Regions from separate parts of the Mammaliicoccus fleurettii genome, predicted to be linked through region 2. Evidence: predicted binding sites of a transcription regulator. Region 2 holds the regulator's gene; the other holds the start of a gene.
The links. The regulator NrdR, encoded in region 2, represses ribonucleotide reductase genes. The targets are predictions, from matches to a motif close to AACACNATATATNGTGTT.
Positions count from the first base shown of each region.

Region 1: the regulator NrdR is predicted to act here: its motif matches at 5,419-5,436, upstream of nrdI (class Ib ribonucleoside-diphosphate reductase assembly flavoprotein NrdI).

Region 1 covers NZ_MWJM01000006.1:111,441-121,624, forward strand. The annotation lists gene B2G86_RS06725 (peptide MFS transporter) at 1-1,144, opposite strand, end outside; gene B2G86_RS06730 (peptide MFS transporter) at 1,559-3,073, opposite strand; gene queF (preQ(1) synthase) at 3,778-4,278, opposite strand; gene B2G86_RS06740 (DMT family transporter) at 4,278-5,162, opposite strand; gene nrdI (class Ib ribonucleoside-diphosphate reductase assembly flavoprotein NrdI) at 5,537-5,935, shown strand; gene nrdE (class 1b ribonucleoside-diphosphate reductase subunit alpha) at 5,898-8,003, shown strand; gene nrdF (class 1b ribonucleoside-diphosphate reductase subunit beta) at 8,031-9,002, shown strand; gene B2G86_RS06760 (FixH family protein) at 9,977-10,184, shown strand, end outside.
Region 2 covers NZ_MWJM01000002.1:44,031-54,214, forward strand. The annotation lists gene B2G86_RS01710 (response regulator transcription factor) at 1-699, shown strand, start outside; gene pnpS (two-component system histidine kinase PnpS) at 692-2,398, shown strand; gene polA (DNA polymerase I) at 2,591-5,212, shown strand; gene mutM (DNA-formamidopyrimidine glycosylase) at 5,234-6,106, shown strand; gene coaE (dephospho-CoA kinase) at 6,115-6,708, shown strand; gene B2G86_RS01735 (glyceraldehyde-3-phosphate dehydrogenase) at 6,939-7,973, shown strand; gene nrdR (transcriptional regulator NrdR) at 8,165-8,623, shown strand; gene B2G86_RS01745 (replication initiation and membrane attachment family protein) at 8,635-10,017, shown strand; gene dnaI (primosomal protein DnaI) at 10,017-10,184, shown strand, end outside.

The sequences.
Region 1 (10,184 bases), on a different contig from region 2:
ATGCTAAACCAATTACAAATTTAAGTGGGGTAGAGGGATTGTATTTCCCTAACTTTTGCCACAAGAATGAGATAACTGGTGCAAATATAACAATAAAGAATGGATTTATAGATTGGAACCAACCTGCTGGTATAACAAAATTAATACCATAAGCGTTTAAATCTAATTGAGTATGCTCTTGCGCAAATACGCCCAGTACATTTGACCCTTGTTCTTGAATGCTCCAGAATAACACGGAAGCTAAGAATAATGGTACATATGCTAACAGTCTTGATTTTTCAGTTCCATCAATATCAGGACTTCGATACATAATTGACCAATATATAAATGGTACAACTATACCAACGATTAATACGATTAAACTGATTGAATTAAATGTAAGTTGTCCAACTAGATATAAAATACCTAGTAGGATAATGATTCCTATCGTGCTATATGTAAAAATTTTAGCATATTTTACTTTTTCTTTATGATTCAATGGGTTTGAAGGATGATTTTCAACTTCTCCAAGACTTTTTCTTTGGAATAATACGTATGCTATTAAAGCTAGAAGCATACCAAAGGCTGCGATAGAGAAACCTTGATGGAAGCCTACGCTTACACGTACTTTGTCAATAATAAGTGGTGATAGTAACGCACCCATATTAACTGACATATAAAATATAACGAATCCTGCATCTAATCTATTATCGTTCTTGTGGTATAAACCTCCAACAACGTTTGAAATATTAGGTTTCATTAATCCTGAACCTACGATTATAAGTATCATAGATATTAAAAAGGCACTTAAACCGAATGGTAAAGATAAGACTAAATGACCTAACATGATTAATACAGCACCATACATGAGTGATCTACGAGAACCGATTAATCTATCGGCAACCCATCCACCTAAAATACCTGTCATGAATATAAGTGAACCGTACATTGCCATAATTTGTTGCGCTGTTATTTTATCTAATCCAAGTCCGCCTTGACTTACAGAAAAGTATAAATAATAAAGTAGTATTGCACGCATTCCATAATAACTAAAACGTTCCCAAAATTCTACAAAGAATAAAATTCCTAGCCCGCGTGGATGACCAAAAAATCCATGCTGAGGAACTGTTTCTACCATTTCCTCTCGCGTCATTTTGCTCATAATAAATCGCTTCCTTTCCAAACTTCTCCGAAAATTCAAGTGAGTTTACTGAACATTTTAACCCTATAATTTAGAAAATTCAATAAAATTTTAATAAGTTCTAAAATTGTGAATAATCAAAAAGTAATTATAATTATAAATTAAAAAATATGAAAAATTACTCATTCATTTTGATTTCTTTAAGTTTCCAGTGATATGCATATTTTTAATATTTTACGATTTTGTACGTGCATGCTTGCCTAGGGTATGGTTCGAGCCTGTAGTCTCTCACGCATACCATTCCCTCAGGCGTCCGCACTTTACAAAATCGTTACCAATAGCTATTTTTATACAAAAAATAAGAGCAGCAATTCATTATTAAAAATGAATTGCTGCTCTTTATGCTCATAACTAGCAAGATACTAGCTTCGATAAAAATTATTTAACGCCGGCCATCAATGTTTTGATTTTTGGACTAGCGATTAATAATAATACTGCAATGACAATTGCTATAATACCAGAATATAAGAAGTAATCATTAGAACTGATACTTGTATAAACTTTAACCATTTGAGCATTTAACCCTTGTGCCATAGCATTTGATAAGAACCAAACACTCATCATTTGAGCTGTAAATGCTTTTGGTGCTAATTTTGTTGTTGTTGATAAAGCGATAGGTGAAATACAAAGTTCACCAAGTGTTACAAGTAAGAAACTAGCGAATAACCAAAATGGGTTAATTAATGATGCGTCACTTGATAAAGGTACAACCATAATAATGTATGAAAGACCTGCTAAGAATACACCAATTGAGAATTTATAAACTGTTGGTGGATTGAATTTACCTAATTTAACCCATAAGATTGAGAACAATGGCGCAAATAAAATGATGAAGAACGGGTTAAGTGATTGGAACCAAGCTGCTGGTATAGAGAAATCAATTGCGCCACCAGTTAACTTAGACATACTTAATTGTGTTTTAGTATCAGCGAATTGTGCTAATACTGTAGAACCTTGTTCTTGAATCATCCAAAATGCTACTGCTGCAATAAATAATGGTATGTACGCATAAACTCTTGAACGTTCGTAATCTTCTGTTTTTTTACTAGCTGTAATTTTAACAAAGTAATAAATTGGTAATAGAACACCTAGAACCGAAATGAAGTTTGCAAAGTTCGGTAATGTTAATTGACCAAATAAACTTAAAATTACGCAAACAATAGCTATTATAACTACGCATATTGCAACGATTTTTGTGATTTTTTTCTTTTCTTCTGCATTCAATGGATCAGGTACTTCGATACCAGCAAGACCTAAATATTTTTTGTTAGTTAAGAAATAAATAACTAAACCAAGAAACATACCTACTGCTGCTACTGCGAAACCAGCATGGAAGCCTACATTAACTTGTAACCAACCGATTAATAGTGGTGATAATAATGCACCTAAGTTAATTGACATGTAGAAAATTGTAAATGCTGAGTCTAATCTTGGATCGTTCTTTTCGTATAATAAACCAACAGTTGAAGAAATGTTTGGTTTTAATAATCCAGTACCAATAATTAAGAATAGTAGTGCGACTAATAATAATGTGAAATTACTAGGTAATGATAATAGTATATGACCAATCATGATGAGTATTCCACCATAGAACAGTGCATGTCGTGTACCTGTAATTCTATCAGCAATCCATCCTCCGATTACACCACTCATGTAAACAAGTGCACCGTAAATAGATACAATTTGTAATGCTAAACCTTGGTCAATGCCAAATCCACCTTTTGCTACTGAATAGTAAATGTAGTAGGCGAGAATTGCTTTCATTCCATAATAACTAAATCTTTCCCAAAATTCGGTTAGGAATAATGTTGACAACCCTTTAGGATGACCAAAGAAACCAGTACGTGGTGTACTTTGAATAATTTCCTCTTTTGTATAATGTTTGTTACCCATTTTTTACTTCCCCTCATAATAAACTGTATTCATTTTAGATGTACTTAAAAATAGCACATGTTAAATTGTAATCGTTTCATAAAATAAACACAAGTTAAAGATTACTAATATTCATACAATAATGATTATTTGCAATAATTAAAACCAGTAGTATCAAGGGATGTAGAAAATAGAATTATTTCTTTAAAAATGTAAACGCTTTCTTATGATAAAGAGTAATAAGTTTATATATGTGAAAAAATAAAATAAGACGTAGATTAATTGGGAAGTTAATCTGAGAGATAGGGCAAGTTGTAGATTAATTCGGGAGTTAATCTAAGAGTTCAGTCAAGTTGTAGATTAAGTCGGAAGTTAATCTAAGAGTTTAAGCAAGTTGTAGATTAATTCGGGAGTTAATCGAAGAGATCAGCCAAGTTGTAGATTAAGTCGGAAGTTAATCTAAGAGTTCGACTAAGTTGTAGATTAATTGGGAAGTTAATCTAAGAGTTCAGTCAAGTTGTAGATTAAGTCGGGAGTTAATCGAAGAGATAGAGCAAGTTGTAGATTAAGTCAGAAGTTAATCTAAGACATACTCAAATTCAACACCATACACTGAAAAGCTCATAGGGCATCAATGACTTTCATAAAAAATAAGAGCAGAGATTCATTTTTAATAATGAATTTCTGCTCTTATTATATTTCTGTGCCACTCACTGTATATGCTACTATCTGTTATCTATATTTTCAGGGTATAGGTCATGGTTCATCATGCGATATTCTGCCATTTTTTCATATTTTGAGTCAGGTCTTCCATAGTTAGTATAAGGGTCTATTGAGATGCCGCCACGTGGTGTGAATTTACCTAAAACTTCAATATAATGTGGATCCATTAATTCTATTAAGTCGTTCATAATAACGTTCATGCAGTCTTCATGAAAGTCTCCATGATTTCTAAAGCTAAATAAGTACAATTTTAAAGATTTAGATTCTACCATTTTAACATTTGGAATGTATGATATATAAATCGTAGCAAAATCTGGTTGACCAGTTATTGGGCATAAAGAAGTGAATTCTGGACAATTAAATTTAACGAAGTAATCTCTACCTTGATGTTTATTGTCGAATACTTCTAACACTTCTGGTTTATATTGATCATGGTATTGATTGTTCTGGTTTCCTAATAATGTGATATCTTTTAATTCTTCTTTATTTCGTCCTTCTGACATTATGATTCTCCTTTTGTAATTGATTCTTTAGGTTTTGGATTTCTTTGAGCTTTTTTGAACATATAATATCCTGCAAGGAATATAATGATGTATCCTAAATAACTTAATAAATCTGGAACTTCTTTAAATATGATGAAACCGAGTAAAGCACTAAATATGACAGATGCGTATACAAATATTGAAATGTCTTTAGCAGCTGCATGACTATATGCGATTGTTATACCAAACTGTCCAACTGTAGCGAATACACCTGACATTAATAATATGATGATTTGTGATAAAGTCATTGGTTCAAATGTGAAAATGACAAATGGGATTAATGCTACTGTTGAAAAGAATGAAAAATAAAATACTGTAGTATAGGATTTCTCACGTTGTCCTAATGGTCGCAAAGCAGTATATGCACCAGCTGCAAAGATTCCGGATAATAAACCGATAACTGCGGGCATTGTATCTGAATCCAATGAAGGCTTAATGATGAAAATTGAACCAGCAATTGCAATAACCATTGCAATAATTTGATATTTCCGAGCTTTTTCATTTAAAAACAACGCACAAAGTAGTATAGTCCAGAATGGATTTAATTTCATTAACATATCCGCATCACTCAATACCATATGATCGATTGCATATATGTTGAGTAAAACACCAATTAAGCCCAGTGTAGAACGTAAAATAAGTAATGGTTGGTTTTCTAATTTTCCGAAAAATGGTGCTTTATATTTGATGACGAAGTAAATAGGTACAATCATCGCGATGAGGTTTCTAAATAGTGATTTTTGAAAAACTGGTAAATCACCAGAAAGTCTGAAGAATACAGCCATTAAACTAAAACCAATTGAAGAAATGAGTATTGCAATGATGCCTTTAACTGTAGAGTTCATTTAAACACCTTCTATTTTTTATCAATGAACATATATTATCATAATTCACTTTAAAAAGTATATGTCATGTTGACTGAAATCATTTTTGAAACTTAATTTTATGAAAGTAATTTTCAAATGTTGATTTATCAACGATTGTCATATGTGGATGGAAAGTCAACCCTATTTTTTTTAAAAAAATAAGGTAATATAAGTGTTATGAATCATTTATAGTGTTATAATAAATCACATAATATAGTATCTACATAAAAAAGCAGACACAATATCTTGTGTTTTGCACATTTAGAATAAAATTGAATAAAGTGTTGGATTTTTTGTATTGTTATTTTATAAATGCAATTTATTAAGTATATATATGTGGCAGGTGAAAGTTAATGAAGATAATTTATTACTCTTTAACAGGTAATGTAAGACGATTCATTCAGAGGGCTGGGTTGTCTGATACAATGGCTCTCACTGAGGCAAACAAAACAAATGCAATTAATGAACCATTTATAATTGTGACAGGTACAATCGGATTCGGACAAGTTCCTGATACTGTACAAGATTTTTTGAATGTAAATCATCAACATCTGAGAGCAGTAGCAGGTAGTGGAAATAGAAATTGGGGACAGAATTTCGCGAAAGCAAGTGAAGAAATCGCGAATAAATATCATGTCCCTTTATTGATGAAGTTTGAATTACACGGTAACCAAGAAATAGCAGATGAATTTAAAGAAAAGGTGGTTAATCTCTATGAAAATGATAAACAAACAGAAGCAAAATCATATTGAATTAAACAATAAAGTGACAAAGAGAAGAGAAGATGGATTTTTTGATATTGAAAAAGACCAAGAAGCATTAGAAGTATATTTAGAAGAAATTGCAGAAAAAACAATTCAATTTAATGACCCAATAGAGCGTTTGCACTTTTTAGTAGATCAAGACTTCTATTATGATCTATTTAAAGAATATAGCGAAGAATCACTAAAAGAGATAAACCAATTTGCAGATTCAATTCCTTTTCAATTTGCAAGTTATATGTCAGCAAGTAAATTTTTCAAAGATTACGCTTTAAAGACGAATGATAAATCAGAATATTTAGAAACTTACAAAGAACACGTTATTATTGTGTCTTTATATTTAGCAAAAGGTAATGTTGAACAAGCTAAGCAGTTTGTTGAAGGTATGATTGAACAACGTATTCAACCAGCTACACCAACATTCTTAAATGCTGGTAGAGCAAGACGTGGGGAACTAGTAAGTTGTTTCTTATTAGAAGTGGATGATAGTTTGAATTCAATTAACTTTATTGATTCAACTGCTAAACAATTAAGTAAAATTGGTGGCGGGGTAGCTATTAATTTATCTAAACTACGTGCTCGTGGTGAAGCAATTAAAGGTATAAAAGGAGTAGCTAAAGGTGTACTTCCAGTTGCAAAATCACTAGAAGGTGGATTTAGTTATGCTGATCAACTTGGTCAAAGACCTGGTGCAGGAGCAGTTTATTTAAATATCTTCCATTACGACGTATTAGAATTTTTAGATACTAAAAAAGTTAACGCAGATGAAGACATTAGACTTTCAACAATCTCTACAGGTTTAATCGTTCCTTCTAAATTCTTTGATTTAGCTAAAGAAGGTAAAGATTTCTATATGTTCGCACCACATACTGTTGAACGTGAATACGGTGTAACACTTGATGATATTAACCTTGACGAGTATTACGATGAACTTGTAGCAAATCCTAACATTATCAAAAAAGCTAAAGATGCTCGTGATATGTTAAATACAATTGCGCAAACTCAATTACAATCAGGTTATCCATACTTAATGTTCAAAGATAATGCGAATAAAGTACACCCAAACTCTGAAATTGGCCAAATTAAAATGAGTAATTTATGTACTGAAATTTTCCAATTACAAGAAACATCCATTATTAACGATTATGGAACAGAAGATGAAATCAAACGTGATATTTCATGTAATTTAGGATCATTAAACATTGTAAATGTAATGGAATCTAAGAAATTTAAAGATTCAGTCCATACAGGAATGGATGCTTTAACAGTTGTGTCTGATGATACAGAAATTAAAAATGCTCCAGGAGTTAGAAAAGCGAACAGTGAATTGCATTCAGTTGGCTTAGGAGTAATGAATTTACATGGTTATTTAGCTAAAAACAAAATCGGATATGAATCAGAACAAGCAAAAGACTTTGCTAATGTATTCTTTATGATGATGAACTACTATTCTATTGAGCGTTCAATGGAAATAGCTAAAGAAAGACAAGAAACATATGCTGATTTCGAAAAATCTGATTATGCTTCAGGTAAATATTTTGAAAAATACATTCAATCTGATATTAAACCACAATACGACAATGTTGGAGCATTATTTGAAGGCATTGAAATGCCAACTGCTGAAGATTGGAAAGCATTAGCAGAGGCAGTTAAAGAAAATGGATTATATCATGCTTATAGACTTGCTATTGCACCAACTCAAAGTATTTCATATGTACAAAATGCTACAAGTTCAGTAATGCCAATCGTAGATCAAATTGAAAGAAGAACTTATGGTAATGCAGAAACATTTTACCCAATGCCATTCTTATCACCAGAAACTATGTGGTATTACAAATCAGCATTTAATACAGATCAAATGAAATTAATTGATTTAATTGCAACAATTCAAGAGCACGTAGACCAAGGTATTTCTACAATCTTATATGTTAATTCAGAAATTTCTACGCGTGAACTTTCAAGATTATACGTATATGCTCATCATAAAGGTTTGAAATCACTTTACTATACACGTAATAAATTATTAAGTGTAGAAGAATGTACAAGTTGTTCAATTTAATCATTTTAATAAGATAGGAGATCTAACATGAAGGCAGTAAATTGGAATACACAAGAAGATATGACGAATATGTTCTGGCGTCAAAACATCTCACAAATGTGGGTTGAGTCAGAATTCAAAGTATCTAAAGATATGGCAAGTTGGGAAACACTGACTGAAGCAGAAAAAAACACATTTAAAAAAGCATTAGCTGGACTTACAGGTTTAGACACACATCAAGCAGATGATGGAATGCCATTAATCATGATGCACACTCAAGATTTAAGAAAAAAAGCTGTATATTCATTTATGGGAATGATGGAACAAATACATGCGAAAAGTTATTCTCATATATTTACTACATTATTGCCATCTAGTGAAACAAATGAATTATTAGATACTTGGGTTGTGGAAGAACCACATCTAAAATATAAATCAGATATGATCGTTGGAAACTACCATAAACTATGGGCTAAAGAAGCATCAATATATGATCAATATATGGCTAGAGTTTCAAGCGTGTTCTTAGAAACATTCTTGTTCTACTCAGGTTTCTATTATCCTTTATATTTAGCAGGACAAGGTCGTATGACAACATCAGGTGAAATTATTCGTAAAATATTATTAGACGAATCAATTCACGGTGTATTTACAGGTTTAGATGCACAAAGCCTGAAAAATGAACTTTCACAAGATGAACAAATTAAAGCAGATAGAGAAATGTATCGCATGCTAGATTTACTATATAAAAATGAGTATGAATATACAAAAACTTTATATGATGATATTGGTTTAACAAACGACGTAATGAATTACGTAACATATAATGCGAACAAAGCATTAGCAAACTTAGGATTTGACCCATATTATGAAGAAAAAGCATTCAATCCTATAATCGAGAACGCATTGAATACAAGCACTAAAAACCACGATTTCTTTAGTGTTAAAGGTGACGGTTACGTTATAGCATTAAACGTAGAAGCCCTAAAAGATGAAGACTTTATCTTTGAAGAAAAATAAGAATATAATGATCGTAGCCGAGACAAGTGAATTGTCTCGGCTCTTTTTTATGTGGAGAAAGTGGGCTTTATAGGGGTGGGCTAGATTATGGGGCGTGGTTGCGGGAGATGATTGTGCGCTAACTGGCAGAATTCCGGATTATGCTCCTTAGATTGCGCTAACTGGCAAAATTCCGAATTATGCTCCTTAGATTGCGCTAACTGGCAAAATTCTGAATAGTGCTCCTTAGAAAGTTCTAACTGGCATAATTCTGAATAATGCTCCTTAGAAAGTTCTAACTGGCATAATTCTGAATAGTGCTCCTTAGAAAGCTCTAACTGGCAGAATTCCGAATAGTGCTCCTTAGAAAGTTCTAACTGGCATAATTCTGAATAGTGCTCCTTAGGTTGTTCTAACTGGCAAAATTCCGAATAATGCTCCTTAGAGATAGCACCTCATACGGACATTATTCGGAATTATGTCCCTAACAGCGCCTCATACGGACATTACTCAGAATTATGTCCCTAACAACACCTCATACGGACATTATTCGGAATTATGTCCCTAACAGCACCTCATACGGACATTACTCAGAATTATGTCCCTAACAGCGCCTCATACGGACATTACTCAGAATTATGTCCCTAACAACACCTCATACGGACATTATTCGGAATTATGTCCCTAACAGCACCTCATACGGACATTACTCAGAATTATGTCCCTAACAGCGCCTCATACGGACATTACTCAGAATTATGTCCCTAACAACACCTCATACGGACATTATTCGGAATTATGTCCCTAACAGCACCTCATACGGACATTATTCGGAATTATGTCCCTAACGACCTCATGCTTTTTATTAATCTGTATTACAAAATAACAACTATTATCTTTTGCCATAAAAAGTTAACATATTTTTCAATATTAATTGATTTTAATAGAAAGTAATTGTTTATAATGAAGGTAATAGATGAAAGGTGGGTTTAATCTTGAAAAGAATTTTACTTGGCTTATTAACAGTATTAGTTATATCTGTGTTAGCTGCATGTGGAAATGATAAGAAGGAAGAAGAGCATAATCATTCGGAGCATAAATCGTCTGATAAACCTCAAGCTTTGGAAGTAGCATTAAATGTACCGAAAGAGGCGGAAAGTGGAGAAGAGGTTGAATTATCAGCTGAAGTTACACTTGGTAAAG
Region 2 (10,184 bases):
GTATTGGTTGTAGACGATGAACAATCTATCGTTACATTGCTGAAATATAATATAGAACAAGCTGGATACCAAGTAATCGTAGCTTACGATGGTGTTCAAGCATTAGAAATGGTTAACGAAGAAAAGCCTGATTTATTAGTATTAGATGTAATGTTACCTGAAAAAGATGGAATTGAAGTATGTAAAACGATTCGTTCTGACAAAAATCAAGTTCCAATTTTAATGCTTACTGCCAAGGATGACGAATTTGATAGAGTATTAGGTCTAGAATTAGGTGCAGATGATTATATGACGAAGCCATTTTCACCCCGTGAAGTGGTAGCTCGTGTTAAAGCAATTTTACGACGTGTCGGTCAAGTTGAAACTCAAAACTCAGATGACGATGAAGATATTATTTTAGGTTCTATTAGAATCAGACCTGACTTTTTTGAAGTTTATAGAAATGACGAATTATTAGAATTAACACCTAAAGAATTTGAACTATTACTTTATTTAATTGAAAGACAAGGACGAGTTATAACACGTGAACATATGTTAAATTCAGTATGGAATTATGAATTTGCTGGCGACTCTAGAATAGTTGATGTACATATTAGCCATTTGAGGGATAAACTTGAAGAGAATCCTAAGCAACCTCAATTTATTAAAACAGTTAGGGGTTTAGGATATAAGTTAGAAAGACCAAAGAACAATGATTAAATTTTATAATAAGTTATTAATTATACTTACAACGGTCACTGTTGTAAGTTTTCTTATATTAGGGTTTTTCCTTCATAATTCTAGTTATGATTTAATTTCTAAACAACAGCAAAAATTATTAAAAACAGAATCTCAAAAAATATATAACATCGCTAAAAAAGAACCAGAAAAAATTAACGAAATACTTGATGTGTTTGAGCAAGATATTTATCTAGAAAAAAATGGTAAAGTAATCTATAACTCAACAGAAAATAATACAAAACTATTTAAAAAAGAAAAGAAGAAAGCAATTTCAGATGCAAAATCTTTTGATGAATATTTCTCAGTTGACAAAATTGATTCTGAAATTTTATATGCTAAAAAATACAATGACTATACTATAGCTATAGCTAAGCAAACGGATACTATATCTATTATTCAAAAAGATATATGGAAGTATTTATTACTCGTTCTATGCTTTATGTTACCGCTTATATATTTTGTAGTTAGATATATTAATACTTCTTATATACATCCAATAAAAGAAGTAACTTATGCTACAAAATTATTAGCTTCAGGAAAATATCGTGTTAGAGTTCCAGAAAGTAATGTTAAAGAAACGAAAGAGTTATTTATTAATACAAATGAGCTTGCTAGAACTTTAGATGATTTAAATAATGAGCAAAAATTACAAAGAAATAGATTAGAGACTACATTAGAAAATATACCTAGTGCAACATTGATGGTAGATAGAGATGGTGTTATCGTTATTGCGAATAAAACATATCATGATTTATTTGACCGTGTTGGTAATGCAGAAGGTCAATTATTTAAAGATGTAATGCCAAACGCTGAAATCTCTCAAATGATGAATGAATCATTAAAGTTAGAAGAACCGGTGTTTGAACAAGTTGAAATAACTATTAATAATGTTCATAATAAATTTTTTGAAGTATCAGTTATACCTGTGTTATCTAGAAGAAAGCGTAACTTATTAGGTTTGGTTGTCGTTATGCATGATATAACAAAATTAAAAAAATTAGAACATATGCGAAAAGATTTTGTTGCCAATGTATCTCATGAGTTACGTACACCAATAACATCTATAAAAGGTTTTGCAGAAACATTGTTAGATGGTGCTAAAAATGATCCAGAATCATTAGATATGTTCTTAAATATTATTCTTGAGGAGTCTAATAGAATTCAGTCGTTAGTTCAAGATTTACTTGATTTATCAAAAATTGAACAAAATGATGAAATTCCTAAAGAGCAAATATCTCTCACTGAAATAGGAGAACATACAATAAATACAGTTGCCAATGTTGCTATGAAGAAAGACATAGAAATAATAAACAAAATAGACGAAAATGTTATTTCATTTGGAGATAAAGATAAAATCACTCAAGTTTTGATTAATTTATTAACAAATGCAATTAGTTATTCACCAAAATCTAGTCATATTGTTCTTACAATCAAAAATGATGGAGATGGCCAAGTCATTTCAGTTAAAGACAATGGTATTGGTATATCAGTAGATGAACAAAGACGAATATTTGAAAGATTTTATAGAGTGGATAAAGCAAGAAGTAGAGATTCAGGTGGAACAGGATTAGGATTATCAATTACAAAACATATCATTGAAGCACATAATGGACAAATTAAAGTAGAATCAGAAGTCGGTAAAGGTTCTGATTTTATTGTGAAGCTATTTAATAAATAATCTTTATAGAATCTTTACAATTTATTCATGCTGAATTAATTATTGATAGATAGAATAAATATAGACCCCTTCATTTTGATGATTGAGCGAAATACATATGTATTTCGCTTTTTTTTATTTTATGCGAAACAATCTGATTATAGTGTGAGGTATGATAAAATAAAATCAATATAATAATGGAGGTATCCTACATTGGAAAAATTGGTACTGATTGATGGTAATAGTTTATCATTTAGAGCGTTTTTTGCATTGCCTTTATTAACTAATAAAGCTGGTGTTTATACTAATGCAATATATGGTTTTACAATGATTTTAGATAAAATTATAAAAGAAGAAGAACCTACACACTTTATGGTTGCATTTGATGCAGGGAAGACTACGTTTAGAAATAAAATGTACAGTGAATACAAGGGTGGACGAGAGAAGACGCCAGATGAACTAAGAAGCCAATTACAATATATACGCCAGTTAGTAGAAAGCTATCATATTAAACATTATGAATTAGAAAATTATGAAGCAGATGACATTATCGGTACACTATCAAAACAAGCTGATGAAAAAAATTTAAAGACAATCATTATTACGGGTGATCGTGACTTAACACAATTAGCTAGTGAAAACGTAACGATTTATTATACAAAAAAAGGTGTAACTGATATTGATCATTATACTCCTGAATTTATTTCAGAAAAATATGATGGACTAGAACCAAAGCAGATTATAGAAATGAAAGGACTTATGGGTGATAAGTCTGATAACATTCCTGGTGTACCGGGAATTGGCGAGAAAACTGCGATTAAATTGTTGAAACAATATGATACTGTTGATGGCGTTTATAATAATATAGATGAATTAAAACAATCTAAAATGAAAGAAAAACTTATAGATAATGAAGATAATGCAAAGCTTAGTAAAGAACTTGCCACAATCAATAGAGATAGTCCAATTGAAGTAACGATAGATGATTTGAAGTTAACGGATAATGGTGATGAGGAAAAAATTAAATTATTCAAAACTTTAGAATTCAAACAGTTACTTGATCAAATGGATGCGAGTACTGAAGCATCAGACGATCGCATCATAGAATATCAAGATCATTTAAAAGATTTTGATTTTGCAAATATTAAAGAAGCAGCTATACATTTTGAAACAAACGAAAACAATTATTTAAAGGCTGATATTCTTGGATTTGCAATTCATGCCAATGATAAAACGTATGTCATTTCACTTGAAGAACTCGAACAAAATAAAGACTTACACGCTTGGTTAGAAAATGGGAATGTGAAATTCTCAGCATATGATTCTAAAAAGACAATTATTTTATGTGAAAGATTAGGTATTAAAGTTGAAAATATTCAATTTGATACAATGCTCGCTAGTTATATATTGGATCCATCTAGAACAATCGATGATGTGTACTCAGTTGTTTCTGAGTTTGGCATTTATTATGTACCAAATGATGAAAGTATATATGGTAAAGGTAAAAAGCTACATGTTCCTGAACGTGAAGTACTTTTTGAATGTATTGCTAAAAAAGTAACTGCAATATTTGAGACAAAAGAAAAAATGGTCGAGCTAATGAAAGAAAGAGCGCAACTTAGTCTACATGATGATTTAGAGTTACCATTAGCAAGAGTATTAGCTGAAATGGAATATATCGGTATAACTGTAGATAAAGATACATTAGTTGAAATGCAAGAAGATTTAAAAGTTCGTATCGATAAATTGATTGAACAGATTCACAATCATGCTGGAAGTGAATTTAATATAAATTCACCTAAACAGCTAGGTGTAGTTTTATTTGAAGATTTAAAATTACCTATTATTAAAAAAACAAAAACAGGCTATTCTACAGCAGTTGATGTATTAGAACAATTGAGAAATGAACATCCAATTATTGAAGATATTTTAGTTTATAGACAACTTGCTAAATTACAATCGACTTACATTGAAGGCTTACAAAAAATGATAACTTCAGAAGGTAAGATTCATACTAGATTTAATCAAACCTTGGCTCAAACTGGTAGATTAAGCTCAATAGAACCTAACTTACAAAATATACCGATACGGTTAGAAGAAGGTAGAAAAATCAGAAAAGCATTTCGTCCAAGTAAAGAAAATCACGTTATTTTTGCTGCTGACTATTCACAAATCGAGTTGCGAGTGTTGGCTGATATAACAGGTGACGAACATATGAAAGAAGCTTTTACTGCTAATGAAGATATCCATACAACTACTGCGATGAGAGTGTTTAACGTAGAAAAAGAGGAAGTAACCTCAAATATGAGAAGACAAGCAAAAGCAGTAAACTTTGGAATTGTATATGGTATAAGTGATTATGGACTTAGCCAAAGTTTAGGTATAACAAGAAAAGCTGCTAAAAAATTCATAGATGATTATTTAGATAGTTTCCCTAAAGTAAAAGAATATATGGATACTATCGTTCAAGATGCTAAGCAAAAAGGTTACGTGGAAACATTGCTTCATAGACGTAGATACACACCTGATATTACGAATAGAAACTTTAATTTAAGAAGTTTTGCAGAAAGAACTGCAATGAACACACCAATTCAAGGTAGCGCAGCTGACATTATAAAATTAGCAATGGTTCAATTTTCTAATAAAATGAAAGAAAAAGAATTTAAAGCTAAATTGTTATTACAAGTACACGATGAATTGATTTTTGAAGTTCCGAAAGACGAATTAGAAACATTTAAACCATTCGTTGAAGATATCATGGATAATGCACTCGAATTATCAGTGCCATTAAGTGTAGAATCAAGTTATGGAGAAACATGGTACGATGCAAAATAAGTAATAGAAAGAAGATTGAATATGCCGGAATTACCAGAAGTTGAAAGTGTTAAAAGAGTGATTACACCTAGAATACTAGGTGCAACTATTCAAAATGTAACTTTTTCAGATAAAGTGAAAATTGGAAAAGAAGTTGGGAAAGAAACAATTATAAAAGGAACAACTTTAGAATTGTTTAAGGAACGAACAGAACAATTTAAAATCATAAATGTATATAGAAGAAGTAAATATATTTTTATGGAAATTGAAAAAGAATCAGAAAGTAAAATCATTATGTGTCATTTTGGAATGACTGGCGCATTTTTTACTGTTCCTGAGCTATCTAATATAGAAATAGAAAATCATAGAAAGCATTGGCATGTAATTTTTGCATTAGATAATGGATTGAAACTTATTTATACAGACATTCGTAGATTTGGTGAATTGAGAGCGTTAGATGAGTTGAATGAGTATCCTTCTGTACTGAAAATAGCACCTGAACCATTTGTAAAAGAAGCTTATGAACATTATCTGGAAAAAATTATGTCAAAGAAATTTATTAATAAACCAATAAAAGTTGCTATATTGGATCATACTGTTATATCAGGTTGTGGGAATATATACGCTTGTGAAGCTTTATTAAGAGCAGGTGTTTTACCTACGAGAATTATAAAAGATTTAACAGTAAATGAGAGAGAGAAAGTGTTTAAAGAAGTGGTTAACGTCCTGCAAGAAGGAATAGATAATGGTGGATCGAGTATATCAGACTATTATAATGCAGACGGTGAAAAAGGAACGATGCAAGAGAAACATTTAATATATGGTAAAAAAGTATGTGGTCAATGTGGTGGACCAGTACTCCAGAAAGTTATAGCGACAAGAAATACACATTATTGTCCAAATTGTCAAAAGTAGGTGAAAAAATGCCGAAAGTCATAGGCTTAACAGGAGGCATTGCAACGGGTAAATCAACCGTTTCAAAGATGTTAAAAGAACGTGGATTTTATATTGTTGATGCTGATGTTGCAAGTCGAAAAGCTGTTGAAACAGGTAGTAAAGGGCTTCGACAAGTAGAAGAAGTATTTGGTAAAAAAGCAATATTAAATGGTGAAATGAATAGACAGTATGTAGGATCAATCGTTTTTAAAGACGAAGACATGAGGAAAAAACTTAATAACATTGTTCACCCTATTGTTAGAGAAATTATGGAAGAAGAAAAACAGTTAGGGTTAAAAAAAGATAAAAATGTCATTATGGATATACCATTATTATTTGAGAACAATCTTCAAGATACAGTAGATGAAACATGGTTGGTTTATACTACAAAGGAAACACAAATAGTTCGTTTGAAACAGCGTAATCAATTAACTGATGAAGAAGCATTATCAAGAATCAAATCACAAATGCCTATTGAAGAAAAAAAAGAAATGGCAGATGTTATTATAGACAATAATGGATCATTAGTAGATTTAACTCAAAATATAGAAACATTACTCACAAACAACTTTAATATATAGGTCGTTAAAGTAATAATTCTTATAAAATATATATAACACTCTCAGCCTGTTTGGAATTAATGGACTGAGAGTGTTTTTTTGATACATTAGCATTTTTATTGCTTATTTTTATTTACATTAAACTAATGATAAATTTTTAAAAAACATATTAGAAAACGTTTTCAATAAACTTTTAATGTGATATACTAATTGCAATAAATAGTATATCACATTAAAAGGGGTTCTCGACTATGACGAAAAATATTGCAATTAATGGTTTAGGAAGAATTGGAAGAATGGTATTGAGAGGTTCACTTAAATCTGATTTTTTAAACATTGTAGCTATCAATGCTTCTTATCCACCAGAAACAATTGCACATTTAATTAAATATGATTCAACGCACGGTAAATTAGATGGAGAAATTGAAGCGGTTGAAGATGGTATTGTTATAGATGGTCATAAAATACTACTAGTTTCTGAAAGAGATCCTAAATTATTGCCATGGGGAACTTTAGATATCGATATCGTTATCGAAGCAACTGGTAAATTCAATCATGGAGATAAAGCAATTTCTCATATTGATGCTGGTGCTAAAAAAGTTATATTAACTGGACCTTCTAAAGGTGGTCAAGTTCAAACTATCGTAAGAGGTGTGAATGATAATGCGATTGATTTGAATAAGTATGACATATTATCTAACGCATCTTGTACAACAAATTGTTTAAGTCCTGTTGCTAAAGTACTTAATGATACTTTTGGCATTGAAAATGGATTAATGACAACTGTTCATGCTTTTACTAATGATCAAAAAAATCTAGATAATCCGCATAAAGATTTAAGAAGAGCTCGTTCTTGTACTGATAGTATTATCCCAACTTCAACAGGCGCTGCTAAAGCTTTAGCACTCGTACTTCCTGAACTTGAAGGTAAGATGCACGGTATGGCTTTGAGAGTTCCAACTTCCAATGTATCTCTTGTTGATTTAGTAGTAGATTTAAAGACAGATGTGACAGTTGAACAGGTTAACGATGCATTACGTCAAGCAAGTAATGGTCCATTGAAAGGTATTATGGATGTAAATGATGAACCGCTTGTATCTATAGACTTTAATACAGATCCTCATTCGGCAATTGTTGACGAGCAATCTACAATGGTAATCGATTCAAATAAAGTTAAAGTATTAGCTTGGTACGACAATGAGTGGGGCTATTCAATGAGAGTTGTAGAATTAGCTGAACAAGTTGCAAATATTTTATCAGAAGTTAGAGAACAAAAAATTTCATAATTAATATAATTTACGAGAAGAACGTAATGTGGTAAAACTAATTCCACATTACGTTCTTTTTATTAAAATAATTTCTTTTAAGTGATAAATGTATTATTGTATACCCTATGTAAAATAGTGAGCGTTTAAAAATATACGAAACTACTGTATAATTTATGTATGAAATTAAATGTATATAAGAGGTGAAACGAATGAGATGTCCAAACTGTAAATACGAAAATTCTAAAGTAGTAGACTCTAGACATGCTGATGATTTAGTTGCAATTAGACGAAGAAGAGAATGTGAATCATGTGGCTTTCGTTTCACAACTTTCGAGAGGGTAGAACTTACGCCACTAATAGTCGTTAAAAAAGATGGAGCTAGACAAACTTTCAATAGAGATAAAATATTAAATGGATTGGTTCGATCATGTGAGAAAAGACCGGTTGCTTATCAAAAGTTGGAAGATATTACGAATCAAGTAGAAAAAGAATTAAGATCTGAAGGTATTACAGAAGTATCTTCCAATGATATTGGGGAAAAAGTTATGGAACATTTAATGGACGTGGATCAAGTTTCATATGTAAGATTCGCTTCAGTATATAGAGAATTTAAAGATGTCGATCAATTATTAAAATCAATGCAAGGTATATTGAAAGACCGAAAGTAAGGTGAGTATTAATGGCGGAATATTTTAATGGCGTAAAACCAAGTGATGGTTTTTATGTTAAATCAAATTATAATTATACACATGTTCATCAAGATATATTAATCAGCTTATACACGCCATTAATTGGAACAGATGCAATTGGTGTTTATTTATATTTATCACAATTTAACTATCATAATGAAATAGAAGCATATAACCATTACACGATAATGAATGATTTGAAAATTAATTTATCTAGTTTTAGAGATTCACTCGATTTGTTAGAAGGTATTGGTTTATTAAAAACTTTCTTTAAGACTAATCAACAAGAACAAACATTTGTATATATGCTAGAACAACCAGCAACAACAGAACAGTTTTTCAATGACCCATTGTTATCGGTATTTTTATACCAACAAATCGGTAAAGCGAGATATATTTCATTAAAAAATAGATACAAAGATAAAAGTATATCAACAACAGAATATAATGAAGTGACGAAAAGTTTCACTGATGTGTTTAAAATTCCTAAGTTATCAGAATTAGAACATCAAGATGATATTCAAATTAAATTAGACACTAAAAGTAAAGGGCTTGATTTATCGGATGTGCAATTTGATTTTGAAATGTTGGAGTTATTATTGAATAATCATTTGATTTCTAAAGAAATATTGAACAAACAAACTAAAGAAGTCATTATTCAAATAGCAACTTTATATGGCATTACGCCAGTTGAAATGAAATCAATTATTTTAAAATCAATAACAGAAAATCAAACGATTTCTCTACAAGATTTAAGAAAACATGCACGTTCCATATATCAAATTGAGCACGAAGGTGAACTTCCTGCGTTAGAACTAAAACGAGAAAAACCCAAATCTGAACTAAATGATTCACAGCAGGAAGTAGATTCTCTGTTGTCATGGTTTGAATTACTTGATACAACTAGTCCGATTGAGATGTTGTCATCATTTACAAAATCAGAACCTACGACTGCCCAAAAAAGGGTTGTTGAAGATATTATAACAAGAGAGAAATTACCGTTTGGCGTATTGAATATATTGTTACAATATGTAATGTTTACAAAAAACATGCAGCTACCGAAAGCATATATTGAAGAAATTGCTTCAAATTGGAAAAAACTAAAATTAACTTCTGCTGAAGAGGCGTATCATCATATTAAAAAACTTGATAAACAAACTGAAGAAAAGAAAAAAGAGCGTATTAATACATCGAATAACTCATTTAAGTTAAAATCAATTGAAAAAACACCTGAATGGTTGTTGAAACAAAAGTCATCTGAAAAACCAAAAGATGAACAACAGAAAAATAACGAATCGAACGCTGCATTTGAAAAAAGAAAACAAGAGCTTCAAAAAGAAATGGAAGCTTTTTGGAAAGAAGGTGATCATTAATGGAACCATTAGGTCAACATTTAAAACAAAATAAAGATTTTCAAAAGAGATTGGAAAAGATAAAAAAAGATACACTCAATCATAAAGAAGTTAAAGCATTTTTAGATGAACACCAGTCAGAGTTAACAAATGAAATAATTGAGACTGATTTAGACCAGTTACAAGCT